DNA from 2 places in the Rossellomorea oryzaecorticis genome. Region 2 is predicted to be linked to the other one. Evidence: a T-box and tRNA genes for the amino acid it is inferred to sense, from the RefSeq annotation. Region 2 holds a T-box; the other holds one or more tRNA genes.
What was found. A T-box is a leader RNA that pairs with one kind of tRNA and senses whether it is charged. The one in region 2 lies ahead of ACKA06_RS12615 (valine--tRNA ligase), so its partner is inferred to be a tRNA-Val.
Positions count from the first base shown of each region.

Region 1 (7,722 bases), on a different contig from region 2:
CGGCATGCTGGATATGACCAATTGCCATTATGAACAATTCGATGAAAAAACGTGCCGCATCACCGGCAGCAAATATGTCCCTGTAGACGGGGATGTGAAGGTGAAGCTGGAAGGTGCAGGGAAAGTCGGTGAGAAATTCATCGGCATTGCCGGAGTTCGCGATCCATATACGATCCAGCATATCGACCAGGTCCTTTCTCTCGCCAAAGAGCAGACTGCGAAGGAATTTGAAGGCGTTGATTACCACCTGAACTTCAGGACGTTCGGGAAGGACGGCGTAATGGGAGCCCTGGAGCCGGTCAAGGAGATCAAATCCCATGAACTGGGCATCGTCGTGGAAGGGATCGCCGATACGATGGAAACGGCAGAAGCATTGACCCTGTTCGCGACGCGTCAAATCTTCTATGCCCGTCTCCCAGAAGTGAAAGGGACGGCCGGGACGGCATCCTTCCTGATCGATGATGTAATCTATGCACGTGCTTCCTACAGCTGGACGATGAATCACGTCATCCCGGTGAAGGATCCGATGGAGCTTTTCGATGTGCATGTGGAAGAAGTCGGATCACTGGTAAAAGCCTGAAGCTATCATTGAGGACACTCCCCCCGAGACCGCAAGACTGCCGAGGGGAAATATCATAATCCATTCAAAAAGGAGAAATAAAACATGACCACCAAACCATTACACGAATTGGCGAAAACCATCCGTTCCAAAAACGCAGGAACCGATAAAATCACATTCGATATCATTTTTAAAGAAAAAGAAAAGTATGAGCTTGTCAGGAACAGCGGTGTGCTGTCTAAGCAATCGGTATCGGAACTCTATAAGATTCCTGAAGAAAAGATCACCGACTTCGTCCATTATGATCCCGCCAATGCCATCAAATTCACAATCAAGCGCGACCGCCCGAGCGGAGATCCGGGAGACGGGGATATTTTCGGTTCGCAGCAATACCCTCCCCTCTTGATGGTGGAAGTCCCGACGGCTTGATTCGCAAAATCTCATTGGGAGGGAGCAGACTCTATGTATGATTTTATCATCGTCGGAGGAGGGATCGTCGGACTGTCGGTCGGGATGGCTCTTTTTGAACAATATGAAGGCGCAAAGGTCCTCCTTATTGAAAAAGAGGAAGAGCTTGCCCTTCACCAGACCGGCCATAACAGCGGCGTGATTCATTCCGGCATCTATTATAAACCAGGAAGCTACAAAGCCCGGTTTGCCCGGGAAGGCAGCAAATCAATGAAAGATTTTTGCCAAGAGCATAAAATCGAGCATGATATATGCGGAAAAGTGATTGTCGCGACCAAAAAAGAGGAGCTTCCTTTACTGAATAATCTCTATAAACGCAGCATTGAGAACAGCCTGGACACGACCTTGATCGGTGAAGATGAACTGAAGGAAATCGAACCCCACGTCAAGGGACTCGGAGCCATCAAGGTCCCTGCTGCCGGAATCGTGAACTATAAGCAGGTTAGCGAGAAGTTCGCTGAAATCATTAAACGCCACAGCGGGGAAATCATGCTCGGCACGAAGGTTCAGAAGGTGACGGAACATAACGATGAGGTAGTGGTCGAAACAGATAAAGGCGACTTCAGGACCCACCTCGTCATCAACTGTGCAGGCCTTCACAGCGACCGGGTCGCAAAGGCTTCAGGCTACGAGACGGATATGAAAATCGTGCCGTTCCGAGGAGAATACTACAAGTTGAAGCCGGAAAAGAGATATCTGGTAAAAAACCTGATCTATCCCGTGCCAAATCCCGATTTTCCGTTCCTCGGCGTTCATTTTACAAGGATGATCGGCGGCGAAGTCGATGCAGGGCCGAACGCCGTCTTGAGCTTCAAACGCGAAGGCTACCACAAGACCGATTTTTCCATGAAGGATTTCGCCGAAGTGATGGGCTACAGCGGGTTCTGGAAGCTTGCCGGCCGGTATATGAAAGAAGGCCTCCATGAAATGACCCGCTCCTTCAGCAAGGCCCGGTTCGTCGCAAGCCTTCAAGAACTTATCCCGGAGATCAAAGAGGATGACCTCGTCCCTGCTCCGGCCGGGGTGCGTGCCCAAGCGCTGAAATCAGATGGGAATCTAGTCGATGACTTTCATATTGTCATCGGAAAGAAAAGCATTCATGTATGCAACGCCCCTTCCCCCGCCGCCACCGCTTCGATTGAAATCGGCAAGGAAGTGGTCAGGAGGATAGCGGCTCAGGAACATTTGACGGAGGCAATCATTTCATAGAGTTTATCACTCATAAAGGAGTTTTGCGCCATGGTTCCATCCAATATCGTGTTCATCGCCGGGCACGCCCGCCTGCCCCAGGGCATGGCAGCAAAGAATGTTTACGACACTTTGACGATCACAGCAGAAATCGAACGAAAATACGGAGTCATTCTGGAAGCTTCCTGTACACTCGCAACGGAACATGGGAGCGACTTTATCGGCCGTTTACTTAGGGGGATCAGCTTGGCGGACGGGGTGGAGGAAGCAACTTCCCTCCTGCAGGCACAGTACAGAGGCAAAGCGATCAACGCCCTGACCGCGGCCGTGAAGGATCTGCAGCTGCAATTTCAAAGTTTAAAAGAGGACGATTCTCATAATGTCAGAATTTTTAAATAAATAATTGACTTATCTCTCTTTTACCAGTATGATTAGATCATCGAGTAAATCAGTATCCACCTTTTGAAAACTTCAGCCCTTTCAAAACCGTGAGTACGATCAGCTCATTCCTTAATTAAGGTAAGATCCAATCAATAACTATAAACTGTCCATTTACCGCGACTCTATTTCCGTAGAGCATACAGGTAAATACGAGCCAGTTATATTACGGGAGATATCCCTGTAATATAACTGGCTTTTTGTTTTCCCTACTAAAATTCAGGAGGAATAACCATGAGTATGCTAAAATCCAAAAAAGAATCGAAGTTTATCAGAAAGACAGATACGTACGAAGTGAATTTCCATCCACAAAGCAGCCGGATGTTCCAAGTCGACCTTGCCCCTGCCGTGATCAGCGAATTCCTGTCACTGACAAGGGAGATTTCCGTACAGCAGCTCGAATACATCCCTTACATGCGTCATATTGCGGCCGACCACTTGAACACCCTGACAAACAACTCCCTGCAGCAGGTCCTATCGGATATTCTTCACGACCGTGAAACCGGCGGCTACACGATCGGTTTACAGGGACAGACGGAAGATCCCGATGATTACGTGAAGTTCTCAACCGCCATCACCCACCTGGTCGGAAGCCCTAACTTCGATGCGATGTCCGGAAAATACTACGCCCGCTTCACCGTCAATCACATCGACAACAGCGATTCTTACCTGCGCCAGCCATACAGACTCTTCACCCTGCACACCGACGGGACGTTCGTAGATGAACCGACCGACTGGCTGCTGATGATGAAGATGAAAGAGGAGAATGCCGTCGGAGGGGAATCCCGCTTGCTTCACCTTGACGACTGGAATGAGCTCGACAGATTCTCGAATAACCCGCTCGCTTCCCATAAGTTCACGTACAAGGCGCCGGCAAGTAAAAATGTCAGCCAGGAAGTACAAAGAGCCACGTTCTTCCTCGACAACAACAAGCCTTGCATCTGCTTCATCGATCAGTTCGTATATCCGGAAAAAATCGATGAAGCGAAGTACCTGAAAGAACTCTCTCATTCTATGGAAAACGATCCTAGCCTGATCGAACTGAAACTCCCAGTAGGCGACCTCGTCGTCCTGAACAACCTCTTCTGGCTCCATGGCCGTGCGGCGTTTGAGAAGAATCCAGAGCTGAACCGGGAGCTGTTGAGGCAGAGGGGGCAGTTTTCTAAATAATTGTGAAGGCCCGTCCCTCACTGCTTTTCAGCGGTGAAGGACGGGCCTTTCTCTGTGTTCAAGGGAAATGTAACGTGAGCTGTAGTTCCTTCTCCTTGAGAACTTTCAAAACGGATCTTCCCATTATATTTTTCTACAATATTGAAGCAGATCATTAATCCGAGACCTGTGCCCTTGCTTTTCAATGAATAGAAAGGTGTCCCCAGGGCATCCACTTCGTCCCTTGTCATTCCCCTTCCCTCATCGATTACAAGGATTTTCACTTCATTTTTTTGTTTTTTCACCTTTACGGAAATAACCCCATTAGGAGGAGAGGCTTCGATTGCGTTTTTGATAAGGTTGATAAAAAGCTGCTTCAACTCAATCGGATTGGCCTTCACCATGCATCCTTCCTCCACCTTCAGTTCAATGCTTGTACTGCTGCGCAGCCCGTAACTCACCAATAATTCCGTGACATCATGTAAAATGATGTCCATCTCTACAGAAGATGCCATCTTCTCCTCATCGGGTTTGGCTATGGATAGGAATTGAGAAATAACATGTTCAGCTGAATGAAGCTCGTCAATCATCAAGGAAAAATTCCGCTTGTAGCTCTGATTCAAGTCAGGATTCTCCTGATAATACTGTAAAAAACCCTTCACCACAGTGAGCGGATTCCTGATTTCATGAGCAACCGCTGCCGCCATCTGCCCTGTCGTCTTCAACCGTTCAGCTTGCTGAACCTGCTCATAGTACATTCGCTGCTTTTGAATCCTGACACTCGACAGATGAAACACATAAAAAAGGATGATTTGCGTCGCAAGGAAGTTCACTATATTCCCGGTCATATCAGTGTATACGTACGAATAGGCTTTCCCCTGATCAAAAATGGATATATAAGTGAAAGTGAATCCTATCAATACTGTATTAGTGATTAATGAAAAATAAAAAAGAGTGCGATCAAAAAATAAAATGGACAACGCAGGTACAAAGCATAACAACACAAAGCCGGACCACGTTTCTGGATACAAATAAAACAAGCCGTATAGATAAGCAGTCGATGCAAACACCGTTATATACCTCATAAACGCATTCTCATACCGTGGATACAGTAACAGGCATAGTGAAACCACCAAGACCATGAATGCATGTATGATATAACGAAAATTTATTGTATTATTAACTACTACACCCATCACCATCAATAAGATGATGGCAGCTATAATAAAATAATAATTCCTTTTGTATAACCTCTGTTGTAATTCCTTCATCATCCACTTCCCCTGCTGGAGTCCACCATTAACTCCCAAACTATTACATTCATAGTAACTATCTTACAAAAATGGGGATTAGTCAATGGTGAGCGGAGTGGATTGGTGGCGGGGTGGTGGTGGGTCGGGGGGACAGGTACCGTGGCTCTAATAACAAACTTTTCACTTCTTAACAGCGTTTAATATATACAAATCAGAATGAATCTAAAAACACAAAAAGCCAATTCTTCTACTTCCTCGCATTAGAGGCAGCACAAGAACTGGCTTTTAATTACTTAGTGGAGCGGGTGATGGGAATCGAACCCACGACATCAGCTTGGAAGGCTGAGGTTTTACCATTAAACTACACCCGCTTATAAATTTGTAAATTGGCAGGGGCAGTAGGAATCGAACCCACACCAAAGGTTTTGGAGACCTTCGTTCTACCGTTAAACTATGCCCCTGTGATGTAAGTGTGCATTTTACGCAGTTCGCTCTGAGCGTATGCTCCGCTTCCGATGTGCAAAGGTTAAGGATGCTTCTTTTCACTCCGCTGTCGCTCCGTAAATTTTAAGTAAGCTTCTTTTACTCCGCAAACGCTTCGTAAAAAAGCTATATGGAGGGGGGCAGATTCGAACTGCCGAACCCGAAGGAGCGGATTTACAGTCCGCCGCGTTTAGCCACTTCGCTACCCCTCCATGATTATGAGAAAAAATAAATATGGCGGAGGAAGAGGGATTCGAACCCCCGCGGGCTTTAACACCCCTGTCGGTTTTCAAGACCGATCCCTTCAGCCGGACTTGGGTATTCCTCCGTATGATTGGCTGCTAACTAAACAAATAAGCACCTTATTGTAACTGCCTATATAAAGCTAGGCTTAGCTTTTACTTAGTGATGCTCCGCTGTCGCTTCGTAAAAAATCCATGGTGGAGGATGACGGGATCGAACCGCCGACCCTCTGCTTGTAAGGCAGATGCTCTCCCAGCTGAGCTAATCCTCCGTAAATTCTTTCGTTATTGGTGACGACCTTTATTAATCTATCAATTCTTTATAGAGTTGTCAAGTCTTTGTGGTAATTTAAGAATCTGTGGTGTGGGTCGGGGAGACAGGTTCCTTGCCCCACTTTTTCCTTTCAATTCCGATGGGTCACCGTACCTGTCCCCCGGCTCAATTATGATAAAATAGACTACCAATCTTGTTTAAAGGGTGTGGCATGCTTGATGGAGATTATTCCTTATATTTCGGTGAGCAGTTTGAAATTACATATGACTTCTAAGGAGATTTCAGTACAATTAAAGGAAGAGCCTAAACGTTTCAGGAAACATGATGAAGAGATGCGCTCAGATCATTACGTAAAAGCCGGGATTCTGGTTTATTACAGGACAGATGGAAGATGTGATTCCATCGAGTTGACAGACGACAAGGATCCAGTAATAGATGGGATTCACTTTATGAAGTTGCCTGCTAAAAAGGCAAAAAAGTTATTACTTGAGTTAGATGAAGAAATGATTGACCTTGAGGATATGGCCATTTCGAGAAAGTTAGGAATCAGTTTATATATCCCCTACAACAAAGTAGAAACTGTCATGATTTTTGAAAGAGGCTACTATGATGAAATGCTGAAATTGCTGGAAGAAATGGATGCGGAGATTTAAGAGGTGGAGCTTCGGGTGTGGGTCGGAGGGACAGGTACGCTGACCCATTTCCATAATCTTTTTTAGATGGGTCGAGGTACCTGTCCCCTCGACCCATCCACCACCCCCCTCCCATCACTTTACTCTCTGAACGACGCTTCGCGATATCCCCGTAACCCGGGCTATTTGGCGGGCGGATATCCCTTCTATTTGTTTAAGCTGCCCAAGGATTGCATTTCGCTGTTCTTTCTCCATTTTTTGCAGCATGCTGGTACTTGCTATGCCGGTTGCTCTGATGCACGCAAGAACTTCCTGGTCCGTTTTTTGTACGCTCCTCGTTTCTTCGAGGAATTGCTCCTGGTCGTTTGTCTGGTACATATATTCTTTAAATAATCGTAGAGCGTTGGATTTGTCTTTTGAAAATAGTTGCAGGACACCGGAGGTACTGAGGAGACTATTATTATGAAGGTATTCATGGATACTGGTCCATTCGCTGAAGAAAACGTCTGTGACGATACCTGCTTTTAAAGGGTTTTGGTGAATGTAGCGGAGTACTCTGAGGAAGGTTGAAGCGTTTTCGACTGTTTCACTTTTGAATCTTTCTTGAAATAAATGTCCGCACCGTTCGTATTTAGTGTTGTACCAGTAAACGTAGCTGGCACTGATTCTCTTGATTATTTCTGACACGGGGAACTCGTTCTCCTTTAATAAAAGGTGGACATGGTTATCCATCAAACAATAACCGTAGATTTCGAAATTCATTTCCTCCTTGTATTTCAATAACGTTTTAAGAAATCGCCGTTTATCTTCATCGTCTTCGAAAATGGTCTGCTTATTTATTCCTCTCAACATAACATGATACACACCGCTCCGGCTTTTTTCCCGGGCTTGTCTTGTCATCGGATCACCTCTTAATTTTTATTTGACCGTATTGGTCGGGGGTGGGTCGGGGGGACAGGTACAATGGCCCACACGCACAATCATAGAAGTAAATAGAAGGAGATAGATTTGCAACGCCTCCGCATTTCCAATCCCT
Region 1 is NZ_JBJOSA010000028.1:22,846-30,567, forward strand. It holds gene ACKA06_RS19835 (acyclic terpene utilization AtuA family protein) at 1-580, shown strand, start outside; gene ACKA06_RS19840 (DUF4387 domain-containing protein) at 665-988, shown strand; gene lhgO (L-2-hydroxyglutarate oxidase) at 1,022-2,236, shown strand; gene ACKA06_RS19850 (DUF3870 domain-containing protein) at 2,267-2,614, shown strand; gene glaH (glutarate dioxygenase GlaH) at 2,888-3,823, shown strand; gene ACKA06_RS19860 (ATP-binding protein) at 3,841-5,073, opposite strand; tRNA gene ACKA06_RS19865 (tRNA-Gly) at 5,353-5,426, opposite strand; tRNA gene ACKA06_RS19870 (tRNA-Trp) at 5,443-5,516, opposite strand; tRNA gene ACKA06_RS19875 (tRNA-Tyr) at 5,670-5,750, opposite strand; tRNA gene ACKA06_RS19880 (tRNA-Ser) at 5,774-5,866, opposite strand; tRNA gene ACKA06_RS19885 (tRNA-Val) at 5,977-6,052, opposite strand; gene ACKA06_RS19890 (hypothetical protein) at 6,270-6,707, shown strand; gene ACKA06_RS19895 (transposase) at 6,822-7,586, opposite strand.
Region 1: it has a tRNA-Val gene. The T-box ahead of ACKA06_RS12615 (valine--tRNA ligase) is inferred to sense a tRNA for this amino acid. The anticodon was not compared.

Region 2 (7,722 bases):
TGATATGTATAATACAATCCTGCAGGCACGATTGCCAGCCATGCAAAAAGCAGCACAAGTTTCTTTTTTAGTGACAACTGCATTCCTATCCTCCTCCATTTTCTTATATCATGTCATTTTATAGTCAAATAGTCACAAGTTTAAGAATATTTTATCAGAGTAAAAGAATAAAGTCACTTGTTTTTTCTAGAATTTTCTAACTTTTGAAGAAGTACAGGTTTTACTTCTGATAAAAAGTAGAGTGAGCCAGTAATGAACAGTACTTCCCCATCATCCATGACGGGCAGCTTTTCATCTAAATATTGCTGCCAGTCCCCCGCTTTCTTCTTTCGGGGATGATCCGATATATCGAAAAGCTCATCCGCACCGGCCACACGCGGAAACGAAAAAGTGGTGAAACATATTTCCGAAGCTGCTTCTTCAAGCAGACTGATCATGTGGTTTAATTCTTTATCCTTCAGAGCTGAAAAGAGGATGGTCACATTCTTCTGGGAATAGCGCTCTGAAATCGTTGCAGCAAGCGCCTTTATCCCTTCAGGATTATGCGCCCCATCCAGGATCACAGCCGGCTTGTCACTTACGACTTCCATCCTGCCCGGCCAGTATGCTTTCTTCAGCCCATTACGAAGAGCGGCATCTGGCACGGTGATTTCACCCTGTGACTGCAATATTGCGGCCGTCTTTACAGCGATTGCAGCATTTTGCACCTGATGGGCCCCCATCATCGAAATTTCTAAATCACTGCTTTCCCCGGATGAAATAAAATGAAATTTTTCTCCCCTGCCTGCAGCAGGTGCCCTCTCTGTGTGAAAGTCTTCTCCCAATTGATAGATACCGCTCCCTTTTTCCTTTGCAGCGTCTGCAATGACCTTTCTTGCAGCATCCTGCGTTACTCCGGAAACGACGGGAACTCCGTCTTTGATGATGCCTGCTTTTTCTGATGATATTTCTTCGATCGTATCCCCTAGGAAGTTCATATGATCCATTCCGATGCTCGTGATCACTGAAACGAGCGGTGTGATCACGTTCGTTGAATCGAGCCTGCCTCCAAGCCCTACCTCAAATAAAACGATATCGGGTTTGACCGTTTCCGCAAAATAAACCATACTCATCGCCGTGATGACTTCAAATTCGGATGGTTCACCCCACTCACTGTCAGCCATTCCTTCTGCAATCGGTTTGACGAGGGACACAAGCGTTACGAGCTCTTCGTCAGGAATGGGAATCCCGTTTACAGAGATACGCTCATTGAACCGTTCAAAATAAGGGGATGTGAACGTTCCGACTGTATAACCTGCATCCTGAAGAATATTCCGAAGATAGGTGACTGTCGATCCCTTCCCGTTCGTCCCTCCGATATGGACGCTCTTTAATTTCTCATGAGGATTCCCAAGTTCTTTTAATAAGTGGTGCATTCGTTGAAGACCGGGCTTTATCCCGAGTCTCAATCTTGCATGAATCCACCCGACCGCTTCCTCATATGTATACATATGTGATTTCACTCCCATCAAAAAAAGGCCGGGGGAAGCCTAGCTGCTTTAGGGGTGCTTCCCTGTACAATTAGACTTCTGCTCCCAAGCCATTTTCAAAATTTATACGGTTTTCAATTCCTTGATTCTTGCTTTGACTGTTGCCTGTTTTTCGAGGTAATCTTTTTCTTTGGCTTTCTCTTCGTCAACTACTTTTTGAGGGGCTTTGCTGACAAACTTTTCGTTATTCAGCTTGCCTTGGACACGTGACACTTCTTTTGTCCATTTCTCAAGTTCTTTTTCAAGGCGGGCGATTTCTTCATCGATGTTGATGAGACCTTGAAGCGGAAGGAATAATTCCACTCCGGTAGCAACCGCGGTCATCGCTTTTTCCGGCGGAGTGATATCCGTGCCCATATCCAATTGCTCAGGGTTACAGAAACGCTCGATGTATCCTTTATTCTTATCCAGGATGTTCAGGACCTTCTCATCCTTCGCTTTCAGGATCAGCTTGATCTGCTTGCTCATCGGCGTGTTCACTTCGGCACGTACATTCCGGACGGCACGGATGATTTCCACAAGGAGCTTCATCTCTTCTGCTGTACCGGCATCCGTCAGGTCCTTGTTTACTTCCGGCCAGGCTGCAACTGTGATCGATTCGCCTTTATGCGGCAGGTTCTGCCATATTTCCTCGGTAATAAACGGCATGAACGGATGCAGAAGTCGCATTGTGTTGTCGAGAACGTACGCCAGGATGGAGCGTGTTGTTTTCTTCGCCGCTTCGTCTTCCCCGTATAAAGGAAGCTTTGCCATTTCGATATACCAGTCACAGAAATCATCCCAGATGAAGTTGTAAAGGATTCTTCCGACTTCGCCGAATTCATAGCGGTCGGCAAGGCGGGTTACACTCTCGATCGTTTCGTTCAGGCGTGTAAGGATCCATTTGTCGGCAACGGATTTTTCACCGCTGAGATCGATTTCTTCATAGGTCATGCCATCCATATTCATCAGTGCAAAACGGGATGCATTCCAGATTTTATTGGCAAAGTTCCAAACGGATTCCACTTTCTCGAATGAGAAACGCAGATCTTGACCAGGTGAACTGCCTGTGGATAAGAAGTAACGAAGTGAATCGGCACCATATTTCTCGATGACATCCATCGGATCGACTCCATTGCCGAGCGATTTACTCATCTTTCGTCCGTCTTCTGCACGGACAAGACCGTGGATGAGGACATCTTTGAATGGACGTTCACCGGTGAACTCAAGTCCTTGGAAAATCATGCGCGATACCCAGAACCCGATGATATCGTAGCCAGTTACGAGCGTGTTCGTCGGATAATATCTTTTGAAATCTTCCGCTTCCGTATCCGGCCAGCCCATTGTTGAGAACGGCCACAGTGCTGAACTGAACCAGGTATCGAGGACGTCGTCTTCCTGGGTCCAGTTTTCACTGTCTGCCGGTGCTTCGTTTCCTACATATACTTCACCGGTTTCCTTTTGATACCATGCCGGGATTCTGTGTCCCCACCATAATTGACGGGAAATACACCAATCGCGGGTATTTTCCATCCAGCGCATATATGAAGTCTCGAAACGGTCGGGTACAAAATTCACTTTTTCCCCTTCTTTATCCTGCAGCTTGACTGCTTCCTGAGCGAGTGGATCCATCTTGACGAACCATTGAGTCGATAGATACGGCTCAACTACCGCTCCGCTTCGCTCGGAGTGTCCTACTGAGTGCATATGCTCTTCAATTTTGAACAGTACGCCAGATTCCTGAAGGTCCTTGACGATCTGTTTGCGGCAATCAAAGCGGTCCATGCCGTTGTATTTGTCTGCCTTTTCATTCATGCTGCCGTCTTCATTCATCACAAGGATGCGTTCAAGATTGTGGCGGTTTCCGATTTCGAAGTCATTTGGATCGTGGGCAGGCGTGATTTTAACCGCCCCTGAACCGAATTCCATATCCACATAATCGTCCCCGACAATCGGGATTTCGCGTCCGACGATTGGGAGGATGACCGTTTTACCAATCAGATGCTTGTATCGGTCGTCTTCCGGATGGACGGCAACAGCCGTATCACCGAGCATCGTTTCAGGACGTGTTGTCGCGATTTCAATATGTCCGCTTCCATCCGATAACGGATACTTCATATGATAGAACGCACCCTGTACATCCTGGTGGATAACCTCGATATCGGATAAAGCGGTCTTCGTCGCGGGATCCCAGTTAATGATGTATTCACCGCGGTAAATCAAACCTTTGTTATAAAGGTCGATGAATACCTTTTGAACGGCATCAGATAAGCCTTCATCCAGCGTAAAACGTTCGCGGCTGTAATCAAGCCCCAGGCCGATTTTCGACCATTGCTTTCGGATGTGCTCCGCGTACTCTTCTTTCCAACTCCATGTTTCTTCAACGAACTTCTCACGGCCAAGGTCATGACGTGAAATACCCTGGCTGCGAAGCTTTTCGTCCACCTTTGCCTGTGTAGCGATCCCTGCATGGTCCATTCCCGGAAGCCATAGGACATCGTAGCCCTGCATGCGCTTCATTCTTGTCAGGATATCTTGAAGTGTGGTATCCCAGGCATGGCCGAGATGGAGCTTCCCTGTTACGTTCGGCGGAGGGATGACGATTGAGTACGGTTCCTTTTCCTTTTCACCTTTCGCTTCAAAAAACTTCCCATCCAGCCACCACTTGTATCTTCCCTGCTCAATGGCGTTGGGATCATATTTCGTCGGCATCGACAATTGATCTTGAGTTTCCATTGTATATCCTCCTTTTAGCTTGTAGGTCATCTAAAAGCATTTTTTTGAACACAAAAAATCCTTCGCCCTGTAAAAGGACGAAGGATTCGTTTCGCGGTACCACCTTTTTTCTCAGAAGTCATACTGTCTCCTGAACTCTCAATGAACAATAACGGCTTTTAACCGGTTTCCACTACTGTTTTCATGGAAACAGCTCTGCAGGCGACCTTCCATCGTCTTCGCTTGGAAAATCTCTCAGCAAACGATTTTCCTCTCTGAAAGCGGGGGGCAATGTACTCTTCCTGTTCAACGCTTTTAAAATATTTATGTAATCATTATAGTATAGGATTCATTGAACTTTCGTCAATCATTATCGCCCATTTTCATAAAAAATATTCTCTTTAAAATGCTTTTCGCACCCTTCCCGACAGAAATCATAAGATAAAGTAGTGAATACACCCAGGAGAGTGAGTGACAACCATGAAGAAATTCAATCAATATACCCTGCAGAAGTGGATGGGCAACGCGCGGCTGATCTGTAAACAGTTCATCGTTCCTTTTACCATCTTTCAAGCAATCCGCACGATTCTGCTTCCGACCACTTTCGATGTCCTTTTATTGACCCTGTTTATCGGAATCGGCCTTGCCATTTACTATGATTGGATTTAAGGACTGACGAAACATGGCGTTCGCCAGTCCTTTTTTTATGTCTCGGCCTCTGCCGCGGCTTCCGCTTCTTCTTTTTTCTTGCGTTCGATTTCGTCGAGGCGCATGACCACATATTCGGTATTTTTCAACAGCCAGTAGTGCCGCTGCAATTTTCTCACCGCTTTACGCTCGTTCCTTTTCGCTTTCGGCGTGTGAAAATATTTTTCAGCCATCGCGATCAATGAGCTGGGATAGGCTAAGTAACACATGAACAGCAGCTTTTCTTCTGTACGGGCAGTAAAATGCTGAAAATACGTTTCCAGCCACTCCACACACTCATCAAAATACTTTGGGTAGGTCTTCAAGGTTCTTGACAGGAACGGAAGCAGATCATGAAAAGGAGAGGCCACCTTTGACCCTTCGAAGTTATTGAAATACCCAAGACCCCTGTCATCATAGAGGAAATGTTCGGTCGATAATTTGCCATGGATGATGACCGTCCTCACTTTTTCAAGGTCTTTTGTGCTTTCATACCATTCGTCGAGTTTATTCCGTGAAAATTTCAATGCTTGTGATGCATCCTTATAATACATACAAAAGTGATATTGAAACGGCGACATATACGTTGTTTTTTCACATTCTTCCACGTATTCATCGAGGAACTGCTGCTCCTTTTCCCACCTGGCAGTAAGCTGTTCGTAGTGAGTTTCCCTTTCTTCTTTATTGATTTTGACATCTTGTGAAGAAATCGTATGGAGCCTGGCAAGTTCGCGGAAGAGCTTTTGATGCCTTTCAAACCGGTCTTCCTTATCCTGATTATTCAGCCAGGGCATTACATAGTACAGTTCACCGTCGTGCCAGACTGCATAACGTCCATCCATGGTCGGATAGATGGGAACAATCCGGTTATACCCCCGCTGGAAAAGGGTTTGGACGTTCCGGACGAAGTCCACCCCCGTCTGGGCGGAGATATGCTTTACAGCGAGCGTTCCCTTATTTGAGTACACTTTGCTGACTTTCCCCGTGTCTTCAACGAAAAAAGGTTCTACCCCGTAAGGCTGAAGAACAGGTTTTAAATGGTCGATCGTCTGCATGATTTTTTGCACCTCCTTTATATGGACACCTTTAAATTTTGTATGTCCATTCCACCCGCAATGCCTAAAGAAAAAAACGGACTGTCCCCAGTAAATTGGTGTCAGTCCTGATACAACGCCGTATTTTATCGTTCTGCTCTTCTGTTATGCCTTGAACACCGGATCTTCATTCGGGATGTAAAGAACCTGGCCGCTGTAAACATCCTGGTTCGCTTCCAGATGATTGACCCGCAGCAGCTGGGCAATGGTCAAATCATATTTTTCTGCGATCTGGTCGAGCGTTTCCCCTTCTTGTACTATGCACACCCTAAGCATCGCGGCACGTTCCTCTTCTTTGCGGGCGAAGAAATCAGTCAATGAAATCGATTCATATTTCTTTCCTTTGACTTTTTTCTTCTTCGCAGTCGGCTCTTCCTCCACTTCTTCTTCCATCGAAGAGGATTCTTCTTCCTCTTCCACTTCTTGAACTGGCTCCTGCTTCTGCATATTCATTTGTTCACTGGCAGGCTGTGGCTGAGGGACTTCCTGCTCCTGAGAGGATTCACTCAATTCATGTTCTGGAAGTTCAAACACATTCTCCTTCCTGAAGTAGCTCTCTTCCTGTGCAGAGTGGGAATCGTACTGGATATGGACAGGAATCTCGTCTTCTTCCTCAGCAGGCGGTGTTCTCCCTTCAAGGGTGAACGGCTGATAATCATCTTCAGGGGATTCACTGATGTCATCTGCTGATTCAACTTCAGTGTTTTCATAGCCATGGTCGTCTTGATCGGCATCTTCCCCATATGAGACATGTACCTCTTCCTGATCATATGATTCATCATTATCCCGGTCATAGTATTGGGGGCTTTCCGCTTCAGCTTCAGCTTCAGCTTCCGCTTCCTCTGCAGGAGCATCTGCAAAAGCCGTTGAACGATGGAGCGGGGCGTAAAGTTCCTCCTCCTTGTATTCCACTTCAAGAGGTGTATGGGTCTGCTGCTCTCCGTATATTCCGGTAATGGTCAAATCGGCATTCAATTTCAAGCAGGCATTTTCAGGCACAACGTAGTCGAATGACTCGACGAACACATCAATTTCCCCTAAATTGGCAATTCTGTTTTTAGGGATGGTGACATCGACCGGGAATCGGTGGACAAACTCATTCTCCCCTTTTTCCCTTTTTTCAACGATCTGAACGAATTTACCGCTCGCTTCAAATTCGTCTACACCTTCTTCATCCCGCAGTGTTGTAGGCAGATATTCACCTGAAAGATCCAGGGTCCCCCGGATGAGTACATATTGTTCTTGTTCTTGTATCGTTATATGTGGATCTAAGGAGATGGATAGCAGTTCTTCAACTTCCTGTCCTTTTTTGAACCAAATTGATTCTTCCAAAGAAAATCGCAGGCACGATTGTTGATCTTGTGACAAAGAAATTCCTCCTTTCAAGTTCCAAACCTAAGAAATATATGACAATGTCATTATCACTTTATGAAACGTAAAGGAGAAATATGATAGAGAAGTAGAAGTTTTAAAAAATTGAGTGTCTTCATTACATTGAGTTTGCTTTGAATTTCGGTATTGATTTCCGTGCATGACTTCGCTTTCCGCGGGTAGCCCGTGAGCCTCCTCGTCACTCCGTTCCTGCGGGGTCTCACATTGGCTACTCTTCCCGCAGGAGTCTTCGTCATGCACTCCAATCAATACCTGGATAGTCCATTTACAAACAAAGCCATTTCATTCATGTAAAAATCATTCAAATAATATTTTTCATAGTGGCT
Region 2 is NZ_JBJOSA010000009.1:133,816-141,537, reverse strand. It holds gene ACKA06_RS12625 (sensor domain-containing diguanylate cyclase) at 1-83, opposite strand, end outside; gene ACKA06_RS12620 (bifunctional folylpolyglutamate synthase/dihydrofolate synthase) at 174-1,490, opposite strand; gene ACKA06_RS12615 (valine--tRNA ligase) at 1,593-4,244, opposite strand; T-box leader at 4,315-4,542, opposite strand; gene ACKA06_RS12610 (hypothetical protein) at 4,704-4,892, shown strand; gene ysxE (spore coat protein YsxE) at 4,928-5,965, opposite strand; gene spoVID (stage VI sporulation protein D) at 6,110-7,372, opposite strand.